Regions from separate parts of the Bradyrhizobium sp. Leo114 genome, predicted to be linked through region 1. Evidence: riboswitches for the same ligand, from Rfam matches in the RefSeq annotation. Region 1 holds a riboswitch; each other region holds the start of a gene.
The links. Region 1 has a riboswitch for cobalamin ahead of ACZIRK_RS22810 (TonB-dependent receptor). Riboswitches for the same ligand answer to the same signal wherever they lie in the genome.
Positions count from the first base shown of each region.

Region 2: it holds a riboswitch for cobalamin, as region 1 does, so the genes downstream of both, metE (5-methyltetrahydropteroyltriglutamate--homocysteine S-methyltransferase) here and ACZIRK_RS22810 (TonB-dependent receptor) in region 1, are expected to answer to the same signal.
Region 3: it holds a riboswitch for cobalamin, as region 1 does, so the genes downstream of both, ACZIRK_RS24450 (TonB-dependent receptor) here and ACZIRK_RS22810 (TonB-dependent receptor) in region 1, are expected to answer to the same signal.

Region 1 covers NZ_JBUYEN020000018.1:122,755-127,534, forward strand. The annotation lists partial or broken gene ACZIRK_RS22800 (ABC transporter substrate-binding protein) at 1-511, opposite strand, end outside; gene ACZIRK_RS22805 (MarR family winged helix-turn-helix transcriptional regulator) at 752-1,294, shown strand; cobalamin riboswitch at 1,386-1,585, shown strand; gene ACZIRK_RS22810 (TonB-dependent receptor) at 1,710-3,983, shown strand; gene ACZIRK_RS22815 (PepSY domain-containing protein) at 3,986-4,780, shown strand, end outside.
Region 2 covers NZ_JBUYEN020000005.1:248,217-252,996, forward strand. The annotation lists gene ftsH (ATP-dependent zinc metalloprotease FtsH) at 1-137, shown strand, start outside; gene ACZIRK_RS08745 (hypothetical protein) at 274-582, opposite strand; gene metE (5-methyltetrahydropteroyltriglutamate--homocysteine S-methyltransferase) at 633-2,963, opposite strand; cobalamin riboswitch at 3,071-3,271, opposite strand; cobalamin riboswitch at 3,404-3,622, shown strand; gene ACZIRK_RS08755 (ribonucleoside-diphosphate reductase subunit alpha) at 3,737-4,780, shown strand, end outside.
Region 3 covers NZ_JBUYEN020000020.1:155,985-160,764, reverse strand. The annotation lists gene ACZIRK_RS24465 (ABC transporter substrate-binding protein) at 1-171, opposite strand, end outside; gene ACZIRK_RS24460 (ABC transporter ATP-binding protein) at 171-944, opposite strand; gene ACZIRK_RS24455 (FecCD family ABC transporter permease) at 941-1,915, opposite strand; cobalamin riboswitch at 2,098-2,295, shown strand; gene ACZIRK_RS24450 (TonB-dependent receptor) at 2,408-4,672, shown strand; gene ACZIRK_RS24445 (hypothetical protein) at 4,757-4,780, shown strand, end outside.

The DNA.
Region 1 (4,780 bases):
GAAGGAAGAACCAGGACTTCCCCCCGCTTTCGGTAACTGCGCGGCCCATGGCGTTGGCGAGTGCGTAGCTGTCGTAGACCCACATAAATCCGTACGGCGAGCACGCCTCGGCGGTGAACTTTGAAGTGCCGCCCCCGGCGGCGATCAGAATTCCGGACTTGTTTCTGACGATGTCCTGAATAGCGAGCAGGATTCCGGAGTTCGGAACGTCGAGGATAAGGTCGACTTGCTCGACGTCGAGCCATTTGCGGGCAATGGATGTCGCTACGTCGACCTTTTGCAGGTGATCGGCCGAGATCAATTTCACCGGTTTGCCGAGCACGCTTCCGCCGAAATCTTCGATCGCCATCTGCGCTGCTACGACCGAACCTTTTCCCGAGCCGTCGGCGTAGGGTCCGCTCTGATCGTTGAGCACCCCTATGGTGATGCCGTTTGGCCCTGCATTTGCGGGCGGCGCCGCCAGCACTGCAACAAGAACCGCAATCGAAGCCGTCCAAAATTTCCAGTTCACAATTTCCTCCCATCCTAACAGCTCTGTTGTTTTTGCTCGAAGCTGTCGTGCGTTCCTGCCCCAAGTGGCGACAGAACGACTGTCTCCAGCCTAAGGCCGGTCACGGCACTGAAACCTGCGACCGGATGGCGACAGATACCCCAATAATTTATATAGTACAAGTTTATTGTGATATTTGGCGTTGCGGGACGTCTGGCTGGGACCTAGATTGTCGGTTAAGGAGGTGGCGGATTCACAGGGATGGTCGGTTTGGTGAAGCAGCAGAATTCCTCTCACGCCTCTAAGGCGCAGTCAGAAGTCCCAGCCGATCTTCGCAAAAAGACTCTGAAGGCGTTTTTGCTGCATTTCTTCGCCAACGTGATTCTTGCCGCAGACGCCGAAGCCGCACTGGAGCCCTACGGTCTCACCCGCCTGCACAATCGTGTGTTGGTTCTGACCGCGATGAATCCGGGAGCGACGGTCAGTGATCTCTTGCGTGCGATGCGTGTGTCGCACCAGAATTTGAATCCGACCATGCGGCAACTCGTCAAGGACGGCCTGCTGATCGCGAAGATTGGCGAAGAGGACCGAAGGCAGAAACGACTCTACCCTACGGCCAAAGGCCGCAAACTTGTTCAGACAGTGCTCCGCCGGCAATTCGCGCGCCTGGAGGCCGCTTTGGCCGATTGCGGCCCTGATGCGACGAATGCGTTCCTCGCCGTGCACGAGAAGCTTGTAGACAAGGACGATCTGAGATGGGCAGAGCGGCTTGCGGAAGATCCCTCTGGACTCGCAGATGTTTGATACCAAGGACGGCTTGGCCGGCCGGCCCGACGTGGCTTCTCCGCTCCGTCCAGAGCCTGCAATGAGAGGATTGACTTCGGCTCAGACAACCTCCTAGATCACGACTGACGGTTCCCCTTACGGGGATCAAAAGGGAACGCGGTGCGGGGACTTCTCCTCTATGCCGCGGCTGCCCCCGCAACTGTGAGCGGCGAATCTTTCGTCATGCGCCACTGGGAGCCTCGGTCCTGGGAAGGCGACGAAGGGTTGGGACCCGCAAGCCAGGAGACCTGCCGTCAGCCGTGGTCACACGCAAAAATGTCGGTCGGGGAGTACAGACATTGTTTTCGTCCGGCGTGCCATAGGCACGTTCGAGCGAGACCTCGTTTGCGGTGACGTGCCACTGACGTCATACCGAGGTCTGCTCGTGCTCTCTATCGTTCCTATCGTAAGGCAGCGTGATGCTGCGCGGCTCGCTTTCAGATACTTCCTGCCGGTTCTCCTGCTCGAATCTTCTTCGGCAAAGGCCCAGCAGCCTGAGACGTCCCATGTCTTGCCTCCGGTGAGCGTTATCCAGCCGCAAAAGCCTGCGGCAAAGCGTCTCAATCATCAGCGTTCAACTTCCGCAGCGCGACCTGCGCAATCTCAGTCGAGCCGGAGCCCGGCGGCGCGAAGCACCACGCCCTCCGCAACATCCGACAGGCCATCTCCGACGCTAAACCTGAACAAGCTGAACGCGAGTGGCAGCCGCCTCAACCTCACTCCGCTGCAGACGCCCGCCAGCGTCGAAACGATTACGTCGCAGACCATCGCAGAACGCGGCCAGCATAATGTCACGGACGCGGTCACCCAGAACGCAGTGGGCTTTACCGCGAGCCCGGCGCCCGGCAATGGCGGCCTCTCGTTCAGCACGCGCGGCTTCACCGGAAGCAATTCGGTGATGACGCTGTACGATGGCACTCGCCTCTATGTTGGCGCAGGAACCGTGACCTTTCCATTCGATACGTGGTCGGCGGATCGCATCGAGGTCATGCGCGGGCCAGCCTCCGTTCTGTACGGGGAAGGCGCAATTGGTGGGATCATCAATGTGATCCCCAAGAAACCGGTCACGACGCCCTACAACGATGCCGAGATATCGCTCGACACCAATACGACGCGACGCATTGCGGTGGATAGCGGCGGCCCGATCAATCCGAACGTATCCTATCGCGTCAATGCCATCGGCAACATCTCGAACGGCTGGGTTGATCGCGACGAGACGTCGAATGTTGCGGTCTCCGCCGCGGTGCGGGTCCAGGCCGCCGAAAACCTCGCTTTCACACTCTCGAACGACTACAGCAATCGAAGCCCCTCGCGCTATTTCGGCACACCGCTGATCAACGGCGGGATCGACGACACGTTGCGGTTCAAGAACTACAACGTGCTCGACAGCGCGATCCGCTATCAGGATAACTGGAGCCAGTTCAAGACCGAGTGGGACGTGACGGAAGGAGTCAAGGTCCAGAACACACTCTACTATCTGACCAGCCGTCGGCATTGGCGTGATGTCGAGAACTATAGTTGGAATCCTGCAACACGGTTGATCGACCGAACCAGCTACATCGAGATATTCCACGACCAGGCTCAGGTCGGTAACCGGATGGACGCAACGTTTCGTGGTCATCTGCTGGGCTTCGCCAACGAGTTCGTTGCGGGCTTCGACGTCAACCGGATCGATTTTACCCACACCAACAATTCGCCCTATGGCGGCGCATCTTCGGTTGATCCCTATGCCGGCGACATGGGGTCTTTTGCGACCTCCACGACGCGAACCACGCCCGGCTACAATGCGATCGTCAATCAATATGCGTTGTTTGCCGAGGACCGGCTGTCGCTGACCGATCAGTTGTCCGTTGTAAGCGGTATCAGGTTCGACCGGCCGGATGTCGACCGCACCGATTACAGGACACCAACGAATAATTTCGATATCTCGCTGTCGGGCACGAGCTGGCGAACCGGCGTGGTCTACACGCCCGTCTCGAACCTCGCCTTTTACGGACAGTATGCGACAGCCGTCGATCCCGTCACCAATCTCATCTCGCTGTCGGCCACGCAGAAAACCTTCCAGCTTGCCACGGGCAAGCAAACCGAGGTTGGGGTCAAGCAATCATTCTGGGGCGGCCGTGGTGAATGGACGCTGGCAGGTTACGAAATCGTCAAGAACAACCTGCTGGTCCCGGATCCCAACAATCCCGCCGGCCTGGCGCTGCAAGTCGGCCAGCAATCGTCGCGCGGGATCGAAGCATCGATCGGCCTGGCACTGAATGATGGTTGGCGCGTCGATGCCAATCTCGCGGTGCTGCGGGCCCGGTACGACAACTTCAGCCAGGTGGTGGGCGGCAAACTCGTCAGCTACGCCGGCAACGTTCCGACGAATGTGCCGCAGCAGGTATCGAACGTGTGGCTGACCTGGGACTTCGCGCCGAACTGGTCCGTCTACGGCGGCGTGCAGATCGTAGGGCAAACATTCTCCGATAACGCCAATACCCAGCTTCGCCCCGCCTACACCGTGGTCAACGGCGGACTGCGCTGGAAGCCTGACGGGCAAACCACGGTGGCGCTTCGCCTCTACAATCTCTTCGACACTGTCTACGCCACGTCCGCCCCTTCCGGGCAATGGCTGCTCGGCATGCCGCGCACGGCAGAAGTGTCCGTCAACGTGAAGTTCTGATCATGCGCCGCGCGTTGATCCGGAAAGGACGGCGGTGGCTTTACATCACCCATCGCTGGATCGGCATCGCGACCTGCCTGCTGTTTGCGATGTGGTTCGTCTCGGGCATCGTCATGATGTACGTGGCGTTCCCGCAGTTGACCGATCGCGAGCGCTGGGCGGCGCTGCCACCGATCGCCTGGGACCGCGTGCTCGTGGCGCCCGATCGGGCCATGGCCATCGCCGGTGTTGCGAACTATCCGCGCGATCTTCGCCTCGTCATGCTGAACGATATCCCCGTCTATCGGCTGCTGGACTGGAATGGCGCACGCAAGACCATATCGGCAACGGACGGTCATTCGATCGAGGACATCACGACCGAGCAGGCGCTGGCGATCGCCCGCCATCATCCGAATGCCGTGCATCCAAGGCTGATTGGCACAATCGAACGCGATCAATGGAGTGTCACGGCGCGCTATGATCCCTTGCGGCCGCTCCTCCTGGTGTCGCTCGGAGATGAAGCCGGAACCGAGCTCTATGTCTCGGCGAAGACCGGTGAACTGGCGCTCGACACCACGCGACGTGAGCGGATCTGGAATTGGCTAGGCTCGATCCCACACTGGATCTATCCCACGGTCCTCCGCCAGGATGGCGCAACTTGGCGGCAAGCGGTGCTCTGGATATCAGGCATCTGCCTCGTGGTGGCGGTTACCGGTTTCTGGATCGGCATTCTACGGCTGCGATTGCGCCAGCGTTATGCCCGGGGCAGCATCACGCCTTATCGGGGATGGATGGCCTGGCATCACATCGCCGGATTG
Region 2 (4,780 bases), on a different contig from region 1:
TCTTGAAGGGTAAGAAGCCGAACCGCGAGTCCGTGCTCGAGCCGACCACGCCACGTGCCTCCGCCGTGCCGCCTGCCGGCAAGTCGCGTCCGCGCCCGGATCCGGACCCCGGCCTGGAGCCGCAGCCGCAGGCGTAAGCGCGATCAGAGAGCAAGACGTACAGAAGCCCGGCCTAGTGCCGGGCTTTTGCCTTGGCGATTGCTCCACATTCCATCGTCGTCCCGGGCTTGCGTGCCGCGGCGAAGCCCCTTGGGCGTAGCCGGGGCCCGGGACTCATTCCACAGGCGGCTGTCGTGGCGCGAGCAAGCCGTCGTAGCGGAGCACACTGTAAACGCCTGTGGTTATGGGTCCTTCTTCGCAATGATGTTGCAACCGCCTGCATATCGTCATGCGGTCCTGCGTGCCGAGATGCCGGTCCAACATCTGCTCCGGTGTCTCGACGACCTCAATCCTCTCGCCATCGCCACCGACGAAGGCGAGTACGGTGCGCTCGCCGTCGCGCCACATGCTGCCGACGAGCGCGATATTGATGTGAATGGGCTGCTCCGTCTCGAACCTTGTGCATTGAATCCAGAAGCGCATGGCGTTCTCCTCTTCGAGCCGCCGCAGGATAAGAGACGGGGCGGCGCTGTCTAGCCAAGCGACCGCAATTCGCGGGCGGCGGCGACCATGTTGGCGAGCGCCGGGCGCACCTCTTCCCACTTGCGGGTCTTCAAGCCGCAGTCGGGATTGATCCAGAGCTGCGTGTCGGAGAGCCGCTCTCTTGCGAGCTTGAGGAGGTCGGTGATCTCGCCAATGTCAGGCACGCGCGGTGAATGGATATCGTAGACGCCGGGACCGATTTCGTTCGGGTAGCGGTAGTTCCGGAAGGCGTCGAGCAATTCCATTTTCGAGCGCGAGGTCTCGATCGAAATGACATCGGCGTCCATCTCCGCGATGGCGTCGATGATGTCGTTGAACTCGGAGTAGCACATGTGGGTGTGGATCTGGGTCTCGTCCTGCACGCCGGAGGAACAGATGCGGAAACTATCGACCGCCCAATCGAGATAGGTCTTCCATTCCGACCCGCGCAGCGGCAGGCCTTCCCGCAGTGCCGCTTCGTCGATCTGGATCATGCCTGCACCGGCCGCCTGCAGATCGCGCACCTCGTCGCGGATCGCGAGCGCGATCTGTCGGCACACGTCGCTGCGCGGCAGGTCGTCGCGGACGAACGACCAGTTCAGGATGGTCACGGGGCCGGTCAACATCGCCTTCACCGGCTTTGCCGTCAGTGACTGCGCGAATTGCCACCATTCGACCGTCATCGCCTGTGGTCGTGAGACGTCGCCGTAGAGGATCGGCGGCCGGACGCAGCGCGAGCCATAGGACTGCACCCAGCCGAGCTCGGTGAAGGCGAAGCCGGAAAGCTGCTCGCCAAAATACTGCACCATGTCGTTGCGCTCGAACTCGCCATGGACCAGGACGTCGAGCCCGATATTCTCCTGCCAACGGATGGCGCGCGCAGTCTGATGCTGCAGATAGGTCTTGTATGCGGTATCGCTGAGTGCACCATTGGCATGTGCGGCGCGTGCGTTTCTGACATCGGTTGTCTGCGGGAAGGAGCCGATGGTCGTGGTCGGGAAGCGTGGCAGATTGAACCGCTCGCGCTGCACCTCGGCACGCTCGGCGAACCGGCTGGCACGATGGCGCATGCCGCCATCGATGGCGGCGAGACGCTGGGCAACCTTGGCATCGTGAATCCGCGGTGAGGTCTTGCGCGCGGCCGCGGCGGCATCGGACGCTCGGATCGCTTCGGACGCAGGGGCCCGGCCACTTCCAAGCGCCGCGCCCAGCGCGGCAAGCTCTTCGAGCTTCTGCACCGAGAATGAAAGCCAGGTCTTCACCTCGGGATCGAGCTTGGTTTCCAGGGCGAGATCGATGGGTACATGAAGCAGCGAGCAGGATGGCGCGATCTGAATGCGCTCCTTGCCGAGCTTTGCGACGACGGGCCCAAGCTGATCGAGGATCCGGCTCAGATCTGCGCGCCAGACGTTGCGGCCGTCGATCACGCCGAGCGACAGCACCCGTTCTTTCGGAACGTCGATGAGATCGCCGAGCTGCTGGGGCGCGCGCACGAGATCGAGATGCAGGCCGGCGACCGGAAGATCAAACGCGACCGCACGATTGCCGCCGAGCCCGCCGAAATAGGTCGCCAGCATGATCCTGATGTCCGGCACCGCTTTGGCGATTTCGGAATAGGCGCGCCGTAGGGCTTGCTGAGCGGCGGCGTCCAGATCAAGCACGAGACAGGGCTCGTCGATCTGTACCCATTCCGCACCGCGGGCAGCGAGTTCGCGCAATAGTTCGATATAGACCGGCAGGAGCCTGTCGAGCAGCGACAGCGTGGCGAAATGCGGTTCCTTGGACTTGGCCAGTTTCAGGAACGTGACTGGGCCGACCAGCACGGGGCGGGTCTGATAACCCAGCGCCTTCGCCTCCTCATACTCTTCGATCGGCTTGCGTGATGAGAGTGCAAAATACTGGTTCTTGCGAAGCTCCGGCACCATGTAGTGATAGTTGGTGTCGAACCATTTCGTCATTTCGAGCGCCGCCACGCCATGTGCGTGATGGGCATGTCCGCAGGCCTCGTCATGCGCGTCGGCCTTGGCGCCACGCGCCATCGCGAAGTAGGTCGCAAGCGGCACCGCGCCGCCGGTCCAGCCATAGCTTTCTGGGATAGCGCCGACCATTGCGCAGGTGTCGAGCACCTGATCGTAGAACGAGAAATCGTTCGACGGGATCACGGTGATACCGAGTTTCTTTTGCCGCGCCCAATTGGCCGCGCGCAGCCCGACGCCGGTTTCGATCAGCGTCTTTTCGTCTGATGCGCCGGACCAGAAGCGTTCCAGCGCGAATTTCAGTTCACGCCGCGGACCGATCCGCGGCGTGCCGAGGGACGCAACAACAAGTGAAGTGGAAGACATTGGCTTAACCCCATGAGTTGGGGGCAAAGGCCGTAGTGACACGTCTGGATTCCCTGCGCGAGGTGCGCACGGAATCGCAACCGCACCACCGGGACACCCCGCCCGAGGACGTGTATGTTGTCGAGGCAGGTCTCCTGGCTCGCGGGTCGTTGCTGTGGTCCGGCCTTCCCGAAGCTTTGCAGGCTTCAGTGGCAATTGTGGACCGCGGCTCGCCGCTTACAGTTGCGGGGGCAGCTCCGGCTTTACACCGGCTTCCCTCTTAGCTCCGGAAAAGATCTCTCCGAAGAACCACGACGCGTTCACTTACCGGCAAGATCGCGCGAACGTCAACTCGGCTGACATCACGTGCGCGTGGAGCCGGTTGTTCACAGCGCCAACGGCATGGACCGGAATTTTTGCGCTTCGCCCATACGTGCCATTGACAGCATTCTCCAAATCGCACCAGATGTAGCTGTCACGGTCCATCATGACGCAAGGAATGGTGGCTAAGAGGGAAGCTGGTGATCGCGCGTTTCTCGCGAGAATCCAGCGCTGCCCCCGCAACTGTAAGCAGTGAGTTGCTCCCGATTTTAGACGTCACTGATGCGGCATCGCATTGGGAAGACGGGGAGTGACGCCGACCTGCGAGCCAGGAGACCTGCCGTGACAGCAAATAACGTCCACGGGCGGGGTGTCCCGGCGGCCGCTTGCAGGCTCATGCCGGTACGCCGCCGGCATCATCACGCAGCGTCGCCTCTGGCATCCGGCCCCAGCAACATCACGGGGTCTGCAAGATGTCACTCTCTCTCGATCGCGAAACCACCGCGTCACCTCTCATCCACCTGCGCCCCGAATCAATCGCGGCGCCGGAAGCACGGCTGCCGATGCAGGTGATCCGCCGCAATGGCACGGTGTCGCAATTCGATGCCGGGAAGATCTCGGTGGCGATGACCAAGGCCTTCCTTGCGGTCGAGGGGAATACGGCGGCTGCGTCGCGCCGCGTGCACGAAGCGGTCGAGGAATTGACCGCCGAAGTCGTCGGCGCGCTGTCGCGCCGGATGAGCGAAGGCCGCACCTTTCATATCGAGGACATCCAGGACCAGGTTGAACTGGCATTGATGCGCAGCGGCCATCACAAGGTGGCGCGCGCCTATGTGCTCTATCGCGAGGAGCGGGCGCGGCAGCGCGCCGAACAGCAGGCAACTAAATCCGCAACGGCATCGAGCGGGCCAATCGTCCACGTCACGCTCGCGGACGGCAGCAAGGTGCCGCTCGACCATGCGCGGCTGGCGATGATCGTCGGCGAGGCCTGCGCCGGGCTCGACGGTGTCGACGCTGCGCCTGTCGTCGCGGAAATCCAGCGCAATCTCTATGACGGCATCAGCCAGGAGGAACTCGCGCTCGCCAGCGTGATGGCAGCGCGTACGCTGGTCGAGCAGGAGCCGAACTACGCCTATGTCAGCGCGCGCCTCTTGCTCGACAAGCTCCGCACTGAAGTGCTGTCCTTCGTGCAGGGCGCGCCAACGACAGCGTCGCAGGCGGACATGGCGGTGCGCTATGGCGAATATTTTCCGGCCTGTATCAAGACCGGCATCAGGGCCGAATTGCTCGATCCCGAACTCGGCCGCTTCGACCTGAACAAGCTGGCCGCGGCACTGAAGCCGGAGCGCGATCTTGCGTTCCAGTTCTTAGGGCTGCAGACGCTTTATGATCGCTATTTCCTGCATGTCCGCGGCCACCGGATTGAATTGCCGCAAGCGTTCTTCATGCGCGTCGCCATGGGGCTTGCACTGCGCGAGATCGATCGGGAGGCGCGCGCGATCGAGTTCTACAATCTC
Region 3 (4,780 bases), on a different contig from region 1:
CCAGGCGTCGCGGGAGTAGCGGCTGAGGCCCAGGATCTGCTGGGGATCGGCGAGCGAGAGCAGCAATTGATCGCTGCAGACATTCATCGAGACGATCCGCGGCGGGCTCGCCGCATGCGCGACAGTGGTGGACAAGACGAGCGCTGCAAGGCATGCCGCGAGCCGGCCCATCAGATCTCCGCCCAGGGCACGATCACCGTCTCGCGCTGATGCTCGGCGCGGAAGGCGCTGACGCGGAACACATCGGCCATGACCGTTTCCGAGAGCGCATCCGCCGGCGCGCCCTGCGATGCGAGGCGGCCCTGCGCCAGCACCAGCGCATGGTCGGCAAAGCGCGCGGCAAGGCCAAGGTCGTGCGTCACCACGATCACCAGCACGCCCTGATCGGCTGCGGCACGCAAACCCTTCATGACGTCGATCTGGTGGCGCGGATCGAGCGAGGCGGTCGGCTCGTCCGCCAGGATGATCGGCGCCTCCACCGCGAACACGCGCGCCAGCGCAACGCGGCTGCGCTCGCCGCCGGAAAGCTCGGTGACACGCCGCTCCGCGAACTCCATGACATCGGCCGCCTGCATCGCCCGCACCACCGCCTCAGTGTCGCGCGGGGACAGCCGCGCCGGATCGGTCGCGCCATGCGGATAGCGGCCGAGCGCGACGATGTCGCGCGCCGGCAGCGGCCAATGCACCATGTGCCCTTGCGGAAGATAGCCGAAGCGCTTGGCCCGTTCGCGCAGCGGCAGCGCGGCAAGCGCCTCGCCTCCCACCTTGATGACGCCGTCGGAGGGAATGAGGCCGGCGAGCGCGCGCAGCAGCGTGGTTTTGCCGGCGCCGTTCGGACCGACCAGCGCGACGAGATGACCGGAGGCGAGTTGCAGCGACACATCGTTGAGCACGCGGCGGCCGGCGAGCACGACGTTGAGGTGTTCTACAACAAGCGCCGTCATGCGACGCCTCCGCCGAGCGCGCGACGCTCGCGCATGATGAGATAGAGGAAGAACGGCACGCCGATGATCGAGGTCAACACGCCCACCTTGATGTCCGACGTCGACGGGATGATGCGCACCGCGATGTCGGCCGCGAGCAACAGCGCCGAGCCGGCAAGCGCGCTCGGCACCAACAGCCGCGCCGGATCGTGGCCGATGACGGGCCGCATCAGATGCGGCGCGACCAGGCCGATGAAGCCGATGGTGCCGGTGACCGCCACCGCGCCACCGACGCCGAGCGCAACGCCTGCGATCACGAACAGGCGCAGGCGGCCGACATCGACGCCGAGGCTTTGCGCGGTCTCTTCGCCGAGCGTGAGCGCGCGGAAGGCGCTGGCTTGCGACAGCAGGATGGCCGCGCCGGCGACGATGAACGGCAGCGCCAGCGCGACATGCTGGAAGCTGCGGTCCTCCAGCGAGCCGAGCAGCCAGAACGCGATCTCGAGCGCCAGGAACGGATTGCTCGCGAGGTTCATCACCAGCGCCGTCGCAGCGCCCGCAAGGCTCGAGATCGCAAGCCCGGCGAGGATCAGGATCAAGAGGCCCGCATTGCGGCCTGCGATCGCGAGCAGCACGAAGACCGAGCCGAATGCGGCGATGATGGCGGCGACCGGCAGCGCATAGGAGCGGACGTCAGCCAACCCCAGCGCGATCACCAGCACCGCACCGAACGCCGCCGATTGCGGCGCGCCGAACAGCGAGGGCGAGGCTAAGGGATTGCGCAACAGGCCTTGCAGCGCCGCGCCTGACAGACCGAGGATGGCGCCGATCGCAAACGCCAGGATGGTGCGCGGCAGGCGAATCTCGCGCACGATCACCTGCGTGACATCGCTGCCGCCACCGAACAGCGCCTCGATCACCGTCAGCGGCGACAGCCGCACCGGGCCGGTGCCGAGCGAGATCAGCATCAGCAAGGCAACCAACGCAATCATTGCAACGGTCGCCCCCAACCGCCGCCGCGCGGCCAGACCCGCCGCTATCGTGAAATCCTGTGCACTCATCGCGCCCTGCTTCTTGCAGCGAATTCGGTGGCAGACAAGCGACACCGGAACAAAAAAACGTATGGGAGCCAGGGAGCCGCAGTTTCGCCGGGATTGACTCACGTGCCGCCGAAATCCTAGATGGCCCCGACGGTTCCTATCGGGATCAAAAGGGAATGCGGTACCGGGAAACTTCCCGTAAAGCCGCGGCTGCCCCCGCAACTGTATGCGGTGAATCCTTCGTCATATGCCACTGGGAGTCTCGGTCCTGGGAAGGCGACGAAGGGTAACGACCCGCGAGCCAGGAGACCTGCCGTCATACGTGGTCACACGCGACGATGTCGGTCGGGGAGTACAGGCATTTGCTTCACCTGAAGCGCGAAACGCGATGGTGAGCCTTGGTTCGCTGTGACGTGCCACTGACGTCATACCGAGGTCTCGCCGATGTTCTCTGCTACCACAGCCACCAAGCAACGCCGCGCGCTGCTGCTCGCGTCGAGCATGCTGGCGCCCGCTTTGTATGTTTCCGCCGCGCAGGCGCAGGAAGCGCCCTCCGAGCAATTGCCGCCGGTCGAGGTCAGGGCGCCCGGCGACCACAACCGCACCCGTGCCAAGCCCGCTTCCGACGGCACTCCAGGTCCCCGGCGTCCCGCGCCGGGCCAGGTGCCGACCAACGCGCAGCCGGCCGGCGGCGCGGGCGCTGGCGGCGCCGCCGCTGGCGGAGCTTCATCCGGTGGCGGTGGCGGCGGCCCGCAATTTGCCGGCATTGTCGGGACGTCCTCGACCGTGATCACCGCCGACGACATCGCGCATTCGCCGACCCAGGTTCTGGCCGAGATCATCGCGCAGGCCCCCGGCGTGCAGCTTCAATCGCTCTATGGCGGCGTGAACGGCGCCAAGACCTCGGTCGACCTGCGCGGCTTCGGCGCGTTCGCCACCGCCAACACGCTGTTCCTGCTCAACGGGCGACGGCTCAACGACATCGACATGGCGCAGGTGGATCTGTCGACCATCCCACTCGATTCGATCGAGCGCGTCGAGATCACCCGCGGCAACAGCGGCGCCGTGCTCTACGGCGACAATGCGATAGGCGGCGTGATCAACATCGTCACCAAGACCGGTGTCGGCGGCCCGCCGGTCTCGATCCGCGGCGAAGCCGGCTATGGCTCCTTCAACCAGCGCATGGCCGCGATCTCGATCGCGATGAATTCGGGACCATGGTCGGCGTCGTTCTACGGCAACGGCATCAAGTCCGACGGCTACCGCGTGAACAATGCGCTCGACCAGCGCAACGGCGTCGGCAATCTCAACTACACGACGCCGGACCTGAAAGCCTTCCTGACGGTGACCGGCGACGACCAGAAGCTGGGCTTTCCCGGCGGCAGGCTGGTCGATCCTTCGATCGGCGTCAATCAGCTCGTCACCGATCGCAAGGGCGCCGCCACGCCGTTCGACTATGGCAACCAGCAGGGCGCGAGCGCGACGACGGGCTTCACCAAGACGCTCCTGAACGGTGTCGACCTGATCGTCGATGGCGGCTACCGCCAGAAGGACACGCAAGGCGCGTTCTTCGGCACCTCGCCATTCATCAGCGCGGCATCCACCTACAATGACGCCGCGTTGCAGACCTGGTCGATCACGCCGCGGCTGAGCATCAGCAATTCGATCTTCGGGATTCCCTCGTCGATCCTGACCGGCATCGACTATTACGATGCAACGTTCCACCAGCAGCGCGGCGCGTTCCGGGGCGTGCCACCGATCCATACCTACGACCTGTCGCAGCAGTCGCTCGCCGGCTATTGGCAGCACACGGTTGGCCTCTTGCCCACCACCGATTTCTCCTATGGCGCGCGGGTGCAGAACACCTGGCTCAGCGCGCGCGACCGCTACGATCCGAACGCGCCGTTCGCCTTCGACGCGCAGGCGACGCCGCTCGACCAGAGCGAGACCAATTACGCGCTGCATGTCGGCGTCGAGCATCGCTTCACCGAAATGTTCTCGGTGTTCGCCCGCGCCGCGCACGCGTTTCGCACGCCCGATGTCGACGAGCGCACGTCCACCGGACCCGCGTTCGATGCGGACTTCAACCCGTTGCCGCAGAATTTCCAGTTGAAGACGCAGACCTCGCACGACGTCGAAGCCGGCTTCCGCGTCAAGACGGGCCGCTTCCAGGTGCAAACCAGCATCTACAACATGGACCTCGAGAACGAGATCCATTTCAATCCGGTGCTGTTCTACAACATCAACCTCGATCCGACCCGGCGTTATGGCTCCGAGACGCAGGCCTCGCTGCGCGTCAGCGATACCGTGTCGCTGCGCGGCGGCATGGCTTACACGCGCGCGGTGTTCCGCGAGGGACAGTTCGCCGGCAACGACGTGCCGCTGGTGTCGCGCTACACCGGCAATCTCGGCGTGACCTGGAATGTCTGGGACAACTATCTCGTGTTCGATGCCACGCTGCGCGCCTGGAGCTCGCGCGTCATGGACAATGATCAGGCCAATACGCAAACGCGCATTCCGGGCGATGCGACGATCGACCTCAAGCTCAGCGGCGCCTATGAGCATTTCTTCTGGTCGGTCAGCGTCAACAACGTCCTGAATGCGCTCTATTACGACTACGCCATTGCCTCGAACTTCACGCCCGGCCGCTTCAGCGCCTATCCGCTGCCGGGTCGGACTTTCCTGGTGAAGGCCGGCGCCACGTTCTGAAGCGATCGGCCGGTCCGCGAGCCACGCGCGGACCGGCTTGTTCCGCCCGAATCAGCCATTATGTCGTGATGGCGGGAGATCGACATGGGCGGGATCGGGAAGAGAAGC